Regions from separate parts of the Azospirillum sp. FG154 genome, predicted to be linked through region 1. Evidence: riboswitches for the same ligand, from Rfam matches in the RefSeq annotation. Region 1 holds a riboswitch; each other region holds the start of a gene.

Region 1 (4,553 bases):
TGGTCAAAAACGGGGTGTCAGACGCCGAGATAGGTGTGGAGCTTGTCCATGTTGGCGTCGAGCTGGTCGTTCGGGATCATGTCCACGACATGCCCCTCTTCCATCACATAGTGACGGTCGGCGATGGTGGCGGCGAAGCGGAAATTCTGCTCCACCAGGACGATGGTGAAGCCGCGCGCTTTCAAGGCGCGGACGGCGACGCCAATTTGTTCGATGATGACCGGGGCCAGACCCTCCGTCGGCTCGTCCAGCAAAATCAGATTGGCGCCGGTGCGCAGGATGCGGGCGATGGCCAGCATCTGCTGTTCGCCGCCCGACAAGCGGGTGCCTTGCGTCGTTCCACGCCCTTTCAGATTGGGGAACAGATCGTAAATCTGCTCCACCGTCATGCCGCCTTCCTTGATGACCGGCGGCAGGGTCAGGTTTTCATCGACGCTGAGGCTGGAGAAGATGCCGCGCTCTTCCGGGACGTAACCGATGCCCAGACGCGGGATCTTGTGCTGGGCCATGCCGATCAGTTCGCTCCCCTGGAAGCGGATGGAGCCGGTGCGCCGCCCGATGATGCCCATGATCGAGCGCATGGTGGACGTCTTGCCCGCCCCGTTGCGGCCCAACAGGGTCACGACCTCGCCCTGACGAACCTCCAGGCTGACGCCGTGCAGGACGTGGCTTTCGCCGTAAAAGCCGTGCAGATCGTTGATTTCCAGCATGGCTGTCTTGGTGATCGAACCGTCAGGCATGCCCTGCTCCCCCACCCGTGCCCATATAGGCTTCCATGACCTGGGCGTTGCGCGATACGACGTCGTATGGACCTTCGGCGAGGATTTCGCCGCGCCGCAGGACGGTGATGGTGTCCGACAGATGGGCGACGACCGACAGATTGTGCTCCACCATCAGCACGGTGCGGCTGGCCGCCACCCGTTTGATGAGCGCGGCGGTTCCCTCGATGTCCTCATGCCCCATGCCGGCCAGCGGTTCGTCCAGCAGCATCACTTCGGGATCGAGCGCCAGGGTGGTGGCGATTTCCAGCGCGCGCTTGCGGCCATAGGGCAGTTCAGCGGCCAGATGATAGGCCCACGGCGACAGATTGACGTCCTCGATCAGTTCCAGCGCCCGCTGGTGCAGGTCGTGCAGGGTCGATTCCGATTTCCAGAAATGAAAACTGGTGCCGAGCGGGCGTTGCAGGGCGACGCGGACATTCTCCAGCACGCTCAGATGCGGGAAGACCGCCGAGATCTGGAAGGAGCGCACCAGCCCCATCAACGCGATGTCCGCCGGTTTGGCGCCGGTGATGTCCCGGCCCTTGTAGAGAATTTGCCCACGGGTCGGCGTCAGGAACTTGGTGAGCAGGTTGAACACCGTGCTCTTGCCCGCTCCGTTCGGCCCGATCAGCGCGTGGATGGCGCCCCGGCGAACCTGGAGGTTCACCTCTTTCACCGCGACGAAGCCCTTGAACTCTTTCGTCAGGCCGCGCGCTTCCAGGATGATGTCGTCGGTCATCGGCTGTGCAATCCCCTCCCCTGTCGTCCTCGTGGTTCCCGGCCGCTTCTCCGGTGGGACGTTTGCCGTTGTTGGTAAGCATGAAGCGTGCCAACCGGCGGCCATGATCGCAAAGCGCCCGAATCCCTTTGCGTCCCAAGGGCTGGCCGTTTCGGTCGTGAAAGCGGCGCACTTAGGAAAGCGTCAGAATCTCGGACACTCTGTCCAACCAACATGACACCACGCGAAGCGTTCGTCACCAACACCGTCAGGATGACGGACGTTTCCGTATGGTCGAAGCGCAGGGCAATCGGGTGAAGGGTTATAAACCTGTATAGAGGATTTTCCGTCATCCCCGCGAAGGCGGGGATCCAGGCTTTTCGGTCAGATTCTCTCTGCGAACTCTGGATCCCCGCCTTCGCGGGGATGACGAATTTCCCAATGAAGGAATTTCAAGCCTTCACCCGATTGCCCTGGGTCGATGCGGCTTGCAAATCGGACGAACGGCTGCGATGGTGAGAAACCGACGGTGCCGGGCCACGCCGCTTGCGGAATGGCCGGGATAATAGGGAATACGGTGCGGGTTCCGGGTTGCCCCAGAACCTTACGCCGTGGCTGCCCCCGCAACTGTGTGCGGCGAGTTCCTCTTCGCTACGCCACTGGCCTTAAAACGGGCTGGGAAGGCCGAAGACCAAGGAGCGACGACCCGCGAGCCAGGAAACCTGCCGCCGGACGATGACGTTCATTCCAACCCCGCCGGGTGTGGCGGGACAGAAGGATATGCCATGATGACCAGCCGTTCGCTTCGCGCCACCGCCGGAACCTCCGCCCGCACCGCCGTCGCGGCCTTCGCCGCCATGCTGTTGGGCAGCTTCCTGCTGTACGGCGTCGGCTTCGCCCAGCCGCAGCAGATCCACGACGCGGCGCACGACGCCCGTCACTCTTTCGCGTTCCCCTGCCACTAAGCCAGGATCATGGAATTGTTCCGGCGGCTGTTTACAGCCGCCTTGGTCGCGGGCGTGCTTTCCGGCACGGCCGCTTCCGTCGTTCAGCAGGTGACGACCGTCCCGCTGATCCTTGAGGCTGAAAAATACGAGGTGGTGACTCCGCCCGTGGCCGCCGCCCCCGCCCCCGCGATGGTCGGCCCGGTGGCTCAGGCCGCCATGGCGGCGTTGGCGCCCGCGTCCTCAGACCACGCGCATCACCACGCCGCCGCCCCGGTTCGCGAAATTGGCGAAGGCGTGCCGACCACCGCCGAAGAAGCCTTTCAACGGCTGTGGACCACCGTGGCGTCCAATTTGCTGGCGGGCGTCGGCTACGCCCTGTTGATCGGCGGCGTCATGCTGCTGATCGGCGAGCGGGTGGACGCGCGCCGTGGCTTGTTGTGGGGTTTGGGCGGTTTCATCGCCTTTTCCCTGGCTCCGGCCTATGGTTTGCCGCCCGAATTGCCGGGCATGGCGGGCGCTGATCTGGAAGCGCGGCAACTCTGGTGGTTCGCGACGGCGATCTGCGCGGCGGGCGGTTTGCTGGCGGTGGCGTTTTCGCGCAACCCGGTCATTCTGGCTGGCGGCGTCCTGCTGGCGGCCCTGCCGCATCTGGTCGGCGCCCCCCACGCGGAATCAGCCGCTGGCGCGGTTCCGCCGGAATTGGCGGCGCGTTTCGTCACCTTGTCGCTGGGAACGGCGGCGCTGTTCTGGGCGGTTCTCGGCAGCGTTTCCGGCATGATGATGAGCCGCGTCATCGGCTCCAACGATTCCGACGATGATTTTTAAGGGCGAAGGCGCATGTCCGCACAAAACAAAGCGGTGGTCGGCAAGACGCCCGCCACCGTCATCACCGGCTTTCTCGGGGCCGGAAAAACCACGCTGATCCGTGGCCTGCTGGAGCGGGCCGACGGGCGGCGTCTGGCGCTCATCATCAACGAGTTCGGCGACGTCGGCATCGACGGCGACATCCTGCGCGCCTGCGGCAACCCGACCTGCACCGACGACGACGTCATCGAACTGGCGAACGGCTGTCTGTGCTGCACCGTCGCCGATGATTTCGTCCCGGCGATTGAAAAGCTGCTGGCCCGCCCGAACCCGCCGGAGCACATCATCATCGAAACCAGCGGTCTGGCTCTGCCCAAGCCGCTGGTCCAGGCCTTCCACTGGCCCGCGATCAAAAGCCGGGTGACGGTCGATGGCGTGATCGCCGTGGTGGACGCGGCGGCGGCGGCGGAAGGGCGCTTCGCCCCCGATCCGGCGGTTCTGGCCGCCCAACGCGAAGCCTCCGGCACGGTCGATCACGAAACCCCGGTCGAGGAGGTGTTCGAGGATCAATTGCTCTGCGCCGATCTGATCGTGGTCAACAAGACCGACCTGATCGACGCCGCCGATCTGGCGCGCGTGGAGGGGTTGATCGGCGACGCCCTGAACCGCGACGCCAAGCTGGTCCGCGCGGCGCACGGCGCGGTGGATCCGCTGGTCCTGCTGGGCGTCGGCGCGGCGGTCGAGGACGACCTCGCCAACCGCCCCAGCCACCATGACGAGGAAGAGGGCCACGACCACGACGACTTCACCAGCTTCGTGGTGGAACTGCCGCCGCAGCCCGACCCCGACGCGCTGGCGGCGTCGCTGGCCGAGGTCGCGGCGGTGCATGGCGTGTTGCGGCTGAAGGGCTTCATCGACGTGCCGGGCAAGCCGATGCGCTTGCTGGTCCAGGGCGTCGGCGCGCGGGTGCAAACCCATTACGACCGCCTGTGGAAAGCGGGCGAGGAGCGCCGCAGCCGTCTGGTGGTGATCGGCGAAACCGGCCTGGACCACGACGCCGTGCGACGGGCCATCGCGGGATAGGGTCGCGGGGGAGGCTTTTCTCCCCCACCTTAAGAATCCCTCTCCCGCAGGCGCTACGGCATTCACACATCTTTGGCATGGGCAACTCATTGAAAGAAAAAGAACTTTCCTCCGTCATTCCCGCGAAGGCGGGAATCCAGGCTTATCCATAAGGTTCGTCTGGCAAACTCTGGATCCCCGCCTTCGCGGGGATGACGGGAAATTCGTTTTATTTCAATTATTTGCGGCAAGGAAAAGATG
Region 2 (4,553 bases), on a different contig from region 1:
GAGCTGACCAACCGCCCGCTGGATTTGGTGCAGGAGAGCTTCGATCTGGCGATCCGGTTGGGACGGTTGGGCGATTCCAGTCTGGTCGCCACCCGCCTCGCGCCGCGCGTCATGCATCTGTGCGCGTCTCCCGCCTATCTGGCCCGACACGGCGCGCCCGCCAACCTGACCGATCTGGCCGCCCATGATTGCCTGATCGGCACCGCCGACCATTGGCTGTTCGACGATGGCGGGCGGGATTGGTTGTTCCGCCCGCGCGGGCGCTGGCGTTGCAACAGCGGCTTTTCCGTGCTCGACGCCGCGCTGCGCGGCTTTGGCCTGTGCCAACTGCCCGATTATTACGTCAAGGCCCCCATCGCCGACGGGCGGCTTGCGCATCTGCTGCCACAGCACACCCCACCCAACACCGCCGTCTGGGCCGTCTACCCGCAAAAGCGCCACGCCCCGCCCAAGGTTCACGCCGCCATCCGCCATCTGAAGGCGGGGTTGGCGCGGCGGCCTGAATATCGCTGACACAGTCGCTATTAAGAATCATTTGCAAATAAAGCGCCCCGGTTTTACGCTCCGCCCCGTGTTCACCCCGAACCGGAGCCGTCGATGCCGACCACCCCCACCTTCTCCGACCACCGCAAGCGTCTTGCCGAACTCAAGACGGCGGAAAATCTGGTGGTGATGACCTTGCGCCTGTGGGCCGAACCGTTGCGGGATCCCGAAAAGGCGCATCCCCATTGGCAGGATGGTTTGATGGCGGCGGGTCTGTCCAACGACGCGGCGGTCGCCTTTGACACGGTGATGCGCGTCACCATCGCCGCCGCGCTGCGCCCGCTGGACGTTCACCGCCCGACCTGCCCGGCGCTGGGAACCGACGAGGCCCGGTTGCTCGGCATGATTCGTTTGATTCAACAGGACCAGCACGGCGACGCCGGGGTTTTGCTGGCGGATTGGCTGGCGATGTCGGGGGTCCGCATGGCTTTGGCGCCGCTGTGCATTCTGGCCCACGCGCTGGACCGCGCCGGTTTGCATCTGCCGACGCTGCATGACGGCGCCCCCGTGACCGGGCGGGTGATCGACTTCCCCGAATCCCGGCGGATGGTTGGCGCCGATCCCGGCTCCCGGTTGGTGCATTGATCGAACCGACGACGTCTTGTCCGTGCGACGCCGTCGGTCGATTTTCTACCGCGTTGGCGTCAAGCGAGCGCCAAGCGGTCCAGCGCGGTGACGCGACGCAGCGGGCTGGCGACGGTCAAACGATCAACGCCCTTCAACGCCACCCAGGTGAAGACCGGCTCGCACAGCACCAGCGGCAGATAGGAGGCGGCGAACAGCGCCCAATCGGCCAGCGGTGTGGCCTCTTCGCCCAGGAACAGCCAAAAGCCGACCATGGCGACCACGCCGGAATAATAAGCGGCGTCGAAGGCCATGATGCGCCGCCATGTGACGGTGGCCTTGGCCGCGCCCTCAGCGAAGAAGCGCTTGCCCACGGTTTCATGAACCGTGACCAGGGGCACGATCAGCGACAGGCTGTTGACGCCCAGATGCAGCAGATCCTGCGGCTCGAACAACACGCCTTGCAGCAGCAGGCCGATGGCGAATCCGAACAGAGTGGGCAGGAAGCCGAAGGTGAAATAGACGGCGGACGCGCCGATAAAATGCAGTTCCGACGGGCCGACCGGCAGATGGAAGATCTCCATGAAGATGGAAAAGAACAGCGCCGCAAAGGCGGTTTTAACCAGTTCAACTGGCTTGCGAATCAGCGCCGGGCTGTAAACGGCCAGCGCCGCCACCGCCGCGCTATTCGCGGCGGTGACTTTGACGGCGTCAAGGACGCCGGGTTCAATGTGCATGTGCGGATGTCCTGAGCGGTGAAAAGCGGAAATGCGACCAGTCGCGCCCCAAAAGCCGCGCTTGGTCGGACGGACTCAACGCTCAGCCCGATAAGAAAAACGTCATCGCCACCTCCCCGCCGTCCCACCGACGGCGTGCTGGGGTTGTTGGAACGGTGGCAGGTCTCCTGGCTTGCGGCGTCACGCATTGGGTCGCCTTCCCGGCTGGATGGCCAGTGGCGTCGTGACCCAATGCTCACCGCTTACAGTTGCGGGGGCAGCCCCGGATTTGGCCCTGTTGGACCGCACCGGATTCCCTTTTCACGCGGCCGTCGCTGGAACGCCGCGCACCACCGGGCAGAAGGGTAGCCCGGCGGTCTCTCTCAATCCAAGTCTTTTCGCGCGTGGGGCGCCCCGCCGCGTTGCGCGTGACGACGCCAATCGCCTCACATAACCGCGCCCAACTGCCAGGGCACAAACTCGTTGTCGCCCATGCCGTGCGCCTCGCTGCGGGTGGGCGCGCCGGACGCGGTGTCGAGCATCAGTTGGAACAGCGCCGCCCCGGCTTCGGCGACGCTGACGCCGTCGTCCAGGATGATTCCGGCGTTGAAATCCATGTCCATGCTCATACGGCGGAACAGCGCGCTGTTGGTGGCGAGCTTCAGCGAGGGCGTCGGCTTGCAGCCATAGGTCGATCCGCGCCCGGTGGTGAAGCAGATCAACGTCGCCCCGCCCGCCACCTGCCCAGTCGCCGACACCGGGTCGTAACCCGGCGTGTCCATGAAGACCAAACCACGCGGCGCCGCTGGTTCGGCGTAATCGACCACGCCCATCAACCCGGTTCCGCCCGCCTTGGCGACCGCGCCCAGCGATTTTTCCAGAATGGTGGTGATGCCGCCCGCCTTGTTGCCGGGGGACGGGTTGTTGTTCATGTCGCCCTTGTGCATCCGGGTGTACTCCTCCCACCAACGGATTTGTCCCAGCAACTTGTCGGCGATGGCCGGGCTGGCCGCCCGCGCGGTCAGCAGATGCTCGGCCCCGTAAATCTCCGGCGTTTCCGACAGGATGGCGGTGCCGCCCTGCCGCACCAGCAGATCGACCGCCGCGCCCAAGGCCGGGTTGGCGGTGATGCCGGAATAGCCGTCGGAACCGCCGCATTGCAGCCCGACCGTCAGATGACGCGCCGGGACCGTCTGGCGGGTGACGGCGTTGGCGACGGGCAGCATGGCCTTAATCAGCGCAATCCCACGCTCCACCGTTTCGCGGGTGCCGCCTTCGTCCTGGATGGTCAAACGGGCGAGCAGTCCCTCGGCGCGCGGGGCGAGGCTGTCGGCCAACGGGGCGAGTTGGTTGACCTCGCAGCCCAGCCCGATCAGCAGGATCCCGGCAAAGTTCGGGTGGTCGGCGTAGCCGCGCAGGGTGCGGCGCAGGATCGCCAGCCCCTCGCCGCTGCCGCTCATGCCGCAACCGCTGCCGTGGGTGATGGCGACGACGCCGTCAACGTTCGGGAAGTCGGCCAGCGCGTCGCCCTTGAACGCCTCGGCGATGTAGCGGCAGACGGTGGCGGAGCAATTCACGCTGGCGATGACGCCGATGTAATTGCGCGTGCCGACCTTGCCGGAAGAGCGGACGATCCCTTGAAAACTCGCGTCCTCCGTCACCGTCGTCGGTTGGTAGGCGCCGCCCACAGCCTCGTCCAGCCGGGCGTCGCCCATGCCCAGATTGTGGACGTGGACATGCGCGCCCGCCTCGATCGGCTGCGTCACGCTGCCGATGACCTGCCCGTATTTCAGCACCGGCGCGCCAACACCGAGCGCCCGCAGCGCGATCTTGTGGCCGCTGGGGATGGCGTCGCGCGCCACGCCGGTGAAGTCGCCGACCTGCACGGGCGTTCCCGCCGCAATCTCGCGGGTGGCGACGGCGACGGAATCGGCGGGGTTCAGCAGGATGAGAGCGGGCGCGGTCATCGGTTCGGCGTCCTTTTAGAGACAGGTCAAGGCGGCGCGCAAACGCGCCTGCGGGATGGACAGGGTCAAATCGGCGGCCAGCGCCACCACCGGGGCCAGACGGCGTTGAAGCTTGTCGGCGTGGTTTTGCGCGATGTCGGCCAGACGGTGATCCAGGAACGGGTTGAGAAAGCGGTCGCGCACGCTGTCGCGGTAGGTTTCGGCTTCCGACCCCTGGCCCAGCGCGGCGAAGACCGGCAACACCTCCTCCCGCCACAGCGCTTCCAAATCGTCGCGGATGGCCGGGACGTTCATCGCCTGGAACACGGTTTCTTCCGGCGCGCGCCCCTCTCTCAGCCAGCCGTCGGCCAACCAGGTGTGGCCGAGGTTGAGAAGATGCAGCTTCAACCGCTCCACCGGGGCCAGTTCGTCCACCAGTTGGATCGCCGGGTGGACGCAGGGCAGGATCAACCCGTCTTGCCGTTCGATGGCCCACAGGGCGTAGGGTTCGGCCACCGCGCCGACCGGGCGCAACGGCTCCGACACGATGCGGTCGACCAGACTGTTGGCCCAGCGGCAATCCTCCGCCAGATAGCGCAAAAAGGCGGCGGGCAGGCCCCAGGCGGCGGCGAGATCGCCGACGATCCGCTTCAACTGATCGCCGTTGCGCGACACCAATTCGCAAGGGAACAGCGACAGCGGCGCCGCCCCGTTCCGCCAGCGGTGATGCAGAAGAACCAGCAACTTGGCCGGAAAGCTGCGCGGCGCCTGATCGGCTTGGTCG
Region 3 (4,553 bases), on a different contig from region 1:
GATGAAAAACGAACGCGCGGGAACGCTCAGCGTTCGGACGCTGGCAGGGCGGCGGCGTGGGCTAAGGGCGCGACCGGAGCGGACGTCCAAACGCCGTTCAGCCGGTTGGACGCCGTCGCCAATTCCGCTTTCAGCGCGGCGGCCAACGCCAGCCGCTCGTCAGCGGTCAGAAAGCCGCCGACGCTGATCCGGCGGCCATGGCTGCCCAGCGTCAGGCGGGGACCGGCGGAGCCGTCCGCCTCGACCGCGACGCGCAGCCAACTGGTTTGCCAATCGCTGACCGAGCGCCGACCGGCGCCGTCCATCTGCTCCACCCGCGTGCGGTCGGGCCAGACGCGGATGCGCTCGCTCATCCGACGGCGGCGGGAATCGCCGACCAGCGACCAGCCGACGAAGGCGGCGACCAGCAGCCCATAGGCCGCCATCGGCCACGCCCCCAGCCACAGCCAGGCGGTCAGGGTGATGGCGGCGTAGGCGACCAGAACCGCCGCGAAAATCACGCGGCCATGGCGGGTGCCGCTGTCGTTGGGGGTGAGCAGGGCGTCAAACAGCGGATCGGCGTCGGGCAACGCCGAATCCGCAGGAATCGAAGAGATTCCGGGCATGGGGAGACTCCACACGGGCAATCACGGGGCAAGACCGCGCGGAAGACAGGCTCCAACGCGGTCGCGAACGGGATCAGCCGAGGGAGGGGGGAGCGCGCGCCTGAAGGGTGGACAGGAACCAACCGGCGGCGATGCGGTCGCCGGGCAGCGCCTCCGGCCCATGACGCACGGCGTCGGTGGGCATGACCAGCGCGACCGGCGGCGGCAACGCCAAACCGCCGATCAACGGGCAGAGCGGGCAAGAGCCGCCGGACATCGCCGTGTCGGTTTGACCGCTGTCGGTTTTGCCGCTGTCAGGATCGACCGGCGCGCCACGATCATCGAGCAGCACGGTTTTGAAGCCGTCGGGCGTGCAAATGACGATCCGGGCGCTGTCCGAATCGTTGGTCGGCGCGGCCATGGCGGGCATCCAGGCCCAGGCGACGATCTGCAACAGCAACGCGACCGCGCCAGCCAACAGGCTGACCCGCCGCGTCCGTCGCGTCTTGTCCCGGTTCCCGATCATGCCGATCCATCGCTGTGCTCAACCGCTGCGCGCGTCACACGCAGCGCGACACATTACCCCAAGCGCCACGCCCGACACGAGCGGCATTTTCACGCAGGGGCGCCGTGCTTCCCAAAGCGGGGCGGTGAACGGAAAAAGCTTGGAGCGGCAAAGGCCACAGGGCTACGCTGCGTCCCGGTGGTGCGTGGCGTTCCCGGAATGCGTTTCAGGAATGGCCGCGTGAAAAGGGAATCCGGTGCGGCCCGTCAGGGCCAAATCCGGAGCTGCCCCCGCAACTGTAAACGGCAAGCGCCGGGTCACGACGCCACTGGCCAACCAGCCGGGAAGGCGACCCGACGCGCAAAGCCGCGAGCCAGGAGACCTGCCACCGTTCCAACAACCCCAGCAGGCCGTCGGTGGGACGGTCGGGAGGTGGCGATGACGTTTTATCCATCGGGCTGAGCCTTGAATCCGTCTGGCGAATCCGTCTGGCGCGTCTGGACGGCGCCCGCCCGCATTTCCGTTTTCATCGCTCAGGACATCCGCCCATGCACATCGAACCCGGCGTCCTCGACGCCGTCAAAGTCACCGCCGCGAACGGCGCGGCGCTCGCCACGCTGGCCGCCTACAGCCCGGCTCTGGTCCGCCAGCCGGTCGAGCTGGTCAAGACCGCCTTCGCGGCGCTGTTCTTCTCCATCTTCATGGAAATCTTCCATTTGCCGGTGGGCGCGTCGGAGCTGCATTTCATCGGCGCGTCGGCCGTCTATTTCACCTTTGGTTTCCTGCCCACCCTGTTTGGCTTCGCCATCGGCCTGCTGCTGCAAGGCGCGCTGTTCGAGCCGCAGGATCTGCTGCATCTGGGCGTCAACAGCCTGTCGCTGATCGTGCCGCTGGTCGCCGTCCACGAAACGGTGGGCAAGCGTTTCTTCGCCGAGGGCGCGGCCAAGGCGACGGTGACGTGGCGGCGCATCATGGCCTTCGACGCCGCCTATTATTCCGGCGTGGTCGCCATGGTCGGCTTCTGGCTGTTCCTGGGCGAAGAGGCGACGCCGCTGGCCGATTGGGCGCTGTTCGCCGCCTCCTACCTGCCGCTGGTCCTGTGCGAGCCGGTCTTCACCTGGGTGGCGCTGAAAGGCGTCGACCGCCTGACCGCCGCCAACCCGCTGCGCCGCGTCACCGCGCTGGACCGTTTGGCGCTGGCCTGAGCGCTGATCGGCGATTGAGGTGGCCCCGCTTTCTGAACCAGAAGGCAGGGCCACCTCCGTCACGACCGTCATGGAGTTGCGGGGCGGCGCTCTTTCAGCAGCGGCTCATAGCGCGCGTCGGTCAGCGTTTTGAAAAAATGGCCGGCAGGGTGAGGGTTGCGCGCAGCCCGCCGCCTGACCGGTTCTCCAGGGAAATGTCTCCCCCATGTCCCCGGGCGATGGACCGGGCGATGGACAGGCCCAGACCAACGCCCCCGGTGGAACGGTTCCGCGACCGTTCGAGGCGTACGAAAGGCTCGAAGACCCGCTCCAAATCCACCGGCGCGATGCCCGGCCCGCAGTCGTCGACCACCACGCGGACCTCCACGCCGACCGGAGCCACCGACACCGCCGCCGCATCGCCATAGGCCACGGCATTGTCCACCAGATTCCGGATGACCCGCCGCATCGCGGCCGGACGGCAGGTCACCGGAAGCTTCGCTGTCCCGTCGAAGGAAACCGGCGCGCCGACGTCGGCCATGTCGTCGCAGACGCTTTCGACCAGCGAGACGAGATCCACCGCCCGCGCCTCCTCGCCGCCCTCCTCGCGGGCGAAGGTCAGGATGGCTTCGGCGGTCAGCCGCAGCTCCTCGACGTTCTGCAACATTCTCTGCTTCGTCTCGCCGTCGTCGAGCAGTTCGACCCGCAAACGCAGGTTGGTGATCGGCGTCCGCAGATCGTGACTGACCGCCGCCAGCATCCGCGTCCGGTCATCGACGAACCGGCGCAACCGGGCGCCCATGACGTTGAAGGCCGTCGCCGCCCGCCGCACCTCGACCGGCCCCGTCCTCTCGTCCAGCTCCACCGCCTCGCCGCGTCCAAGCCGCTCGGCGGCCTCGCCGATCGACCGGAGCGGACGGGAGATCCGGCGGGAGATGAAGAAGGCGACCAGCGCCACCATGGCGACGGCGGAGAAGATGGACAGCGCCATCGACCCGGCGGGCACCCCTGGGCGAGGGGGCAGCACCGTCGCGGCATTCAGCCAACGGCCGTCGGGAAACAGGACCGAGGCCATGAACTTCAGATGCTCCAGTCCATTCAGGTCATCCAATGGCGGCGTGGTCGGCCGCATGATCTGGACCCGGACCTCCCGGAACGACGTCCCGACCATGGCGCTGAGCCGGGCGCGCGCCGCAAGGATCTCCTCCGTCTGGTGGACATAGGCGGCCAGCTCCTGGCGATCCCACCAGAAGCGAAATTCCGCGCTGCCGGACGCCTCCAGAACATCGTCGTGCAGAGCGGGGGGCGTCGCCGCGACCAGCCGGATGGTCGCCGCAGTCTTGGCGATGGTGTCGTCCAGCCGCAGTTGCTGGATCGCCAACGCGCGCTCATCCAGATAGACGACCCAGCTTCCCAGCTTTCCCACCACGACGGCGGCCGTGAGCAGCAGGACCATCTGGGTGAACAGGGTTCGCGGCACGATGCGGCGGAGCAGGCCGGTCACGGCAGGTCCCTCACGTCGGCGGCGAAGGAATAGCCGCCGCCCCAGACCGTTTTGATCAGGGCCGGATTCCGAGGGTCGCTTTCCACCTTGCGGCGGAGACGGCTGACCTGATTGTCGATGCTGCGGTCGAAGGCGTCGGCGGCCCTGCCCTTGGTCAGGTCGAGCAGCTGCTCGCGGGACAGCACGAGGCCGGGACGGCGCACGAACGCCTCCAGCAGGAGGAACTCCGACGTGCTGAGCGAGACCGCCACGCCATCGGCGCCCGTCAACTCCCGCCGCCCCATGTCCAGCACCCAGCCGTCGAACTCCACGCGCGGGCTGGCGCCGCGTCGGCGGGCCGGTTCCGTGGGCAGGCTGCGGCTGCGGCGCAGCACGGCCTTGATCCGCGCCAGCAGTTCGCGGGGCTCGAAGGGCTTCGTCACATAATCGTCGGCCCCCATCTCCAGCCCGATGACCCGGTCGGTGGCTTCGCCCAGCGCCGTCAGGAAGATGACGGGAAGCTCGGTGGTCTCCCGCAGGTGTCGGCACAGGCTGAGGCCGTCCTCCCCCGGCATCATGACGTCCAGCACCACAAGCTCTGGCGCCGACAGGCGCAGCACGCGCCGCGCCGCCGCCGCGTCCTCCGCCACGGTCACGCGCAGGCCGTGGCGTTCAAGGTAGCGGGCCAGCGTCTCCCGGATGTCGCGGTGGTCGTCGACGAGCAGGACATGGATGGAGGACTCATCGGTCGGGGGCGGCATGGCACACCGTTGGAACTGGGAACACCGGCTGTCGGA
Region 4 (4,553 bases), on a different contig from region 1:
CCCCTGCCCGACCAGAAAGCGCGCGGCGTGCGGGATGACCAGCCCGACGAAGCCGATGGAGCCGACGATGCCGACCATGGCGGCGGTCATCGCCGCCGTCAACGCGAACAGAACCAGCCGGACGCGGCGCACCGGCACGCCCAGGGACGCCGCCGCGTCGGCGCCAAAGGCGAAGGCGTCGAGCGCGCGGGCGTGCAGCATCGCCACGACGAAACCGCCCAGCGCGACCGGCGCGGCCAACCCCACATCGGGCCACCGCGCGCCGCCCAGATTGCCAAGCAGCCAGAACAGCACCCCGCGCGCCTGTTCGGCGTTGGCCGAGGTGGTGACGATGTAGGAGGTCATGGCGTTGAACAGTTGCGACCCCGCCACCCCGGCCAGCAGCACGCGGTCCGACCCGCCGCCGCTTCCCATCGCCAGCAACCCGACCAGCGCGATGGCGGCGACCGCGCCGAGAAAGGCGCCGCCCGACAGCGACAGCGCCCCACCGCCGATCCCGGCGATCATCACCAGAACCGCGCCGGTGGACGCCCCGGCGGAAATCCCCAACACATAGGGTTCCGCTAGCGGGTTGCGCAGCAGCGCTTGCAGGATGACGCCCGACACCGCCAACGCCCCGCCGCAACAGGCGGCGACCAGCGCGCGGCTGAGCCGGTAGTCCCAGACCACCCCCTCTTGAATGCGGTTGAGCGGAAAGGCGGTTCCGAACAGGCGGTTGCCCACCGTTTTGACGATGATCTCCAGCGGGATGGTCATCTCGCCAATCGACGCGGCGAGCGCGATGGCGAAACCCAGCGCCGCCAAGGCCAGAAGGGCGACGGCGACCGGCTTTCCCATCACCGCGCCATCCCGAAGGACGCGATGCCGGCGGCCAACGCCTCGATGCCGTCGATGGTGCGGATGGTGGGATTCATCGACTGCGCGTCCATCAGGACGACGCGGTTTTGCCGCACGGCCTCCAGCGTGCTGGCGACCGGATCGCTGGTCAGGAAGGCGCGCTTCACCGCCGGATCGTCGGCGGCGTAGCGGCGGCGGTCCATCGTGGCGATGACGATGACCGTCGGATTCGCGGCGGCGATGCCCTCCCAACCGATCAACGGCCATTCCTCGTTGGTGGCGATGACGTTGCGGGCGCCCAGCGTGGACAGGATGTAGGCCGGGGCGCCGTTCCGCCCGGCGACGAAGGCGTCGCCTTTCACGTCCTTGCTGGAAAACCAGAAGACGACGGGAACGTCCTTGGCCTTGCCCGCCACGGCGGCGACGGCGGCGGCCTCGCGTTGGCGCAGTTGCGCGACCAGCGCCTCGCCCCGGTCGTTGACGTCGAAGATTTGGGCCAGTTCGCGGATCTCCTGATAGACCAGATCCATGGTGAACATCCGCTTGCGCACCCCGTCGCCGCTGCCGGAATTGTCCTTTTCCACGCAATCGGACGGCGACAGATAGGTTGGGACGCCCAAGCCCGCGAACTGCTCGCGCTTGCCGACCGACCCGTTCGGGCCGACGTGCCATTCAAATTGCGCCGTCACCAGATCCGGCGCTTGGCCGACCACCGCCTCAAAGCTGGGGTCGTTGTCGGCCAAACGCTTGATCTTGCTGTTGGCGGCTTCAAAGGGCTTCAGCACCGGGCCGACCCAAACGGCTGTGCCGACGATCCGGTCGGCCAACCCCAGCGACAGCAGAATTTCCGTGCTGCTCTGGCCGATGGACACGGCGCGCTTGGGGGCCTGGTCAAAGCGGATCGGCACGCCGCAATTCTGAAGGGTCAACGGATAATGGGTGGCCTCGGCGGCGACCGCCGGGCTGGACAGACCGAACAAAGCGGCGAGCGCGCCGACGGCGCAAAGCGACGCCGCGCGGCGCCAGCGGGAAACGGACATGGCGATGGTCATGATGATCCTGGAACGCAAAATGCGGGACGATCCCGCGCGACGACGCGCAAGGATGGTGAATCAAACGGGGGAAAAGCGCGCGACGGCGCGACGCCTCAACAGCTCCGGCGGATGGGCCGGTCGTTGGATGGGCGGCGGCGACAGCGGAAAGATCGGCGCGCAAAGAGCGCGCGCGGCGTCATCATGAGGACTCCTGCCCCGGGCAACCCCGCCCGGCATGGGATTTCAACGACGACGGCAGGTCTCCTGGCTCACGGATCATGGCGTTCGGTCTGCCTTCCCACAGGCCGGGGGAACCGGCGCGCAGTGGCATGACGGCCTTGGGGGCAAGGCGTCACAAGGACCTTTGGCGATCCGCTGACAGTTGCGGGGGCAGCCACGGATTCCGCGCGGACGCGTCACCGTGTTCCCTTTTGATCCCCAGAGGGGAACCGTCGAGCGCGGACGTTATAATATAACAGACGGGTGGTCAATCATTATCAGTCGCGGATCGGCGCGACCGCGCCGCCTCACTCCACCGGCGGCGGCGGGGCGGGGGCCAGGGCCAGTTGGCTGGCCAGAACGGCGGCCTGGGTGCGGGTCAGCACGTTCAGTTTGCGCAGGATCGTGGTGACGTGGGCCTTCACCGTGGTTTCGGCGACGTTCATCTCATAGGCGATTTGCTTGTTCAACTTGCCCTCGGCGATGCCCGCCAGCACGCGAAGCTGTTGCGGGGTCAGGGTCGCCGCGCGCTGGGCCGGGTCGGGGGCCTCGGCGTCGTGCGCGCCGTGGAGTTCCGGCAACCACAATTCGCCGTCCAACACCGCGTTGATCGCCTCGACGATCTGGGTGTTGGGGGCGGATTTCGGCACGAAGCCTGAGGCGCCGTAATCAATCGAACGCTGGATCGTCACCGGATCTTCCGACGCCGAGACCACGATCACCGGAATCGCCGGATGTTCGGAGCGCAGCATCATCAAGCCGATCAGCCCACTCATCCCCGGCATGTGCAGGTCGAGCAGGATGATGTCCACCCCCTCGCCGGTTTCCAGCACCGGCTTGATCTGGTCGAACCGCGAGACTTCCAGAATCTCGGCCCCGGCCATCGCCTGCCCAATGGTTTGGGCCAAGGCGGTGCGCATCAGCGGGTGGTCGTCGGCGATCAGAATGCGGTGAGACATGGACAATCCGATGTGAAAACCATAACGACCAGTATCGGCCCCCCGGCGCGCGTTGACAACTGCGCCCAACGCCGCGCGGCAAGCTTTCCCACCAAAAAGAAAAGTTGCAGCGCTTAAGCGCCGCCGTCGGCCAACCATAGCAGCCACAGCGCCGCCGCCAGATAGGGGCCAAACGCGATTGACGCGCCGCCGGAAAGGCGGTCCCGCCGCGCCGCCGCCAGGGCGACCGTCACCCCCAGCGCGCTGAGCGCCGCCAGCAGAACGACGTTCGGCAGCCCTTCCATCCCAAGCCAAGCCCCCGCGACGGCCAACAGTTTCGCGTCGCCCAGCCCCAACCCATCGCGCCCGCGCAAACGGCGATAGCCCGCCGCCAGACCGGCGAACAGGGCGTAGCCAAGCGCCGCCGCCGCCGTGTGGTTGGTCAGCGCGTCGGTCAAACCGCCCGCCGGAGCTTCCCACGCCGTCACCGTCAAGCCGAAGGGAATCAAGGGCAGCAAGACGACATCGGGCAGCAAGCGCCGCCGCGCGTCCACCAGGGACGCCAGCAGCAAGGCCCACCCGAACAGGCAGCCAACCGGCAGCAGGGACCAGGGCAACGCCAGCGCCGTGATCGCCGCCACCGCCGCCGCGCCCGCCGTCGCCCATGGGCGCGGACGTCCGCGCCAGCCTTCATCCTCCGGCCAAGGGCGATCAGGCAGCGCCTCGGCCATCGCGCCGATCACCCGCCCGACCGGCAGAGCGGCGAGAGCGCAGAGCGACGCCATGCCGAAAAACGGAAGGTCAGCGGCCATTGGACGCGGGCGGCGCGGACGGGTCGGCGGAGGGGATCGCCCCGGCGCTGGTCCGTTCGTGGATGGCTTGACGGCGGAAGCGATGGAGTTCGGCGGGGCGTCCGCCGGTCTGGCTTTCAAAGCTGCCGGTCGGTTCGACCAGACCGCCGGAAATCATCAGGCGGCGGAAATTCTGCTTGTGCACCCGTTCGCCCGACAGGGCTTCGACCACCTGTTGAAGCTGGTGCAGGGTGAAGGTGGGCGGCAGCAATTCAAACACGATGGGGCGGTATTTCAGCTTGCCGCGCAGCCGCTCCAGCGCGGAGGCGAGGACGCGCCGCCCGTCGCGCGCCATCGGACGGCCCAGCGCGCGCGGCAGGACGCCGCCGGGCGGCGGAGCCTCGGCCATCCTTGCCGCCAAATCGCGGTCGCGAAAGGATTCGACGACCAAACCGGCCTCGTACAGTATCTCATACCGTTCGAGAACCCGCTCCATGTCCCAATCGGCCCCATCCAGACCGAAGGCGAGCTGCGCGCGTTCCCCACGCCGGGCGCGCGCCTCGTCGTCGCCCGCCGCCGCGATCCAGCCGCGCAACGCCGGGATGATGACGCTGTCCAGCAGGGCCGGGCGCTGGTCGCGCCAATCCTCCCACGGGAAATGCTCGTACAACGCGCGCCATTCCGCCGCCGCGCCCGCCAACGGAGCGTCGCGCACCAGAGCCAGATAGCCGACC

The links. A riboswitch is a leader RNA that binds a small molecule or an ion and turns the genes downstream of it on or off. The one in region 1 is predicted to bind cobalamin.
Region 2: it holds a riboswitch for cobalamin, as region 1 does, so the genes downstream of both, ACODS4_RS21765 (energy-coupling factor ABC transporter permease) here and ACODS4_RS21380 (CbtB domain-containing protein) in region 1, are expected to answer to the same signal.
Region 3: it holds a riboswitch for cobalamin, as region 1 does, so the genes downstream of both, ACODS4_RS20805 (energy-coupling factor ABC transporter permease) here and ACODS4_RS21380 (CbtB domain-containing protein) in region 1, are expected to answer to the same signal.
Region 4: it holds a riboswitch for cobalamin, as region 1 does, so the genes downstream of both, ACODS4_RS20170 (ABC transporter substrate-binding protein) here and ACODS4_RS21380 (CbtB domain-containing protein) in region 1, are expected to answer to the same signal.

What each region holds. Positions count from the first base shown of each region.
Region 1 is NZ_JBMDKF010000022.1:60,778-65,330, forward strand. It holds gene ACODS4_RS21370 (ABC transporter ATP-binding protein) at 18-740, opposite strand; gene ACODS4_RS21375 (ABC transporter ATP-binding protein) at 733-1,500, opposite strand; cobalamin riboswitch at 1,990-2,223, shown strand; gene ACODS4_RS21380 (CbtB domain-containing protein) at 2,265-2,444, shown strand; gene ACODS4_RS21385 (CbtA family protein) at 2,454-3,251, shown strand; gene cobW (cobalamin biosynthesis protein CobW) at 3,264-4,313, shown strand.
Region 2 is NZ_JBMDKF010000023.1:36,291-40,843, forward strand. It holds gene ACODS4_RS21755 (LysR substrate-binding domain-containing protein) at 1-513, shown strand, start outside; gene ACODS4_RS21760 (hypothetical protein) at 598-1,128, shown strand; gene ACODS4_RS21765 (energy-coupling factor ABC transporter permease) at 1,188-1,844, opposite strand; cobalamin riboswitch at 1,985-2,193, opposite strand; gene ACODS4_RS21770 (UxaA family hydrolase) at 2,270-3,790, opposite strand; gene ACODS4_RS21775 (mannitol dehydrogenase family protein) at 3,806-4,553, opposite strand, start outside.
Region 3 is NZ_JBMDKF010000021.1:3,346-7,898, reverse strand. It holds gene ACODS4_RS20815 (DUF2244 domain-containing protein) at 27-605, opposite strand; gene ACODS4_RS20810 (DUF2946 domain-containing protein) at 679-1,110, opposite strand; cobalamin riboswitch at 1,272-1,493, shown strand; gene ACODS4_RS20805 (energy-coupling factor ABC transporter permease) at 1,638-2,294, shown strand; gene ACODS4_RS20800 (sensor histidine kinase) at 2,416-3,777, opposite strand; gene ACODS4_RS20795 (response regulator) at 3,774-4,517, opposite strand.
Region 4 is NZ_JBMDKF010000019.1:117,810-122,362, reverse strand. It holds gene ACODS4_RS20175 (FecCD family ABC transporter permease) at 1-837, opposite strand, end outside; gene ACODS4_RS20170 (ABC transporter substrate-binding protein) at 837-1,889, opposite strand; cobalamin riboswitch at 2,109-2,340, opposite strand; gene ACODS4_RS20165 (response regulator) at 2,399-3,049, opposite strand; gene ACODS4_RS20160 (prepilin peptidase) at 3,163-3,840, opposite strand; gene ACODS4_RS20155 (NUDIX hydrolase) at 3,830-4,553, opposite strand, start outside.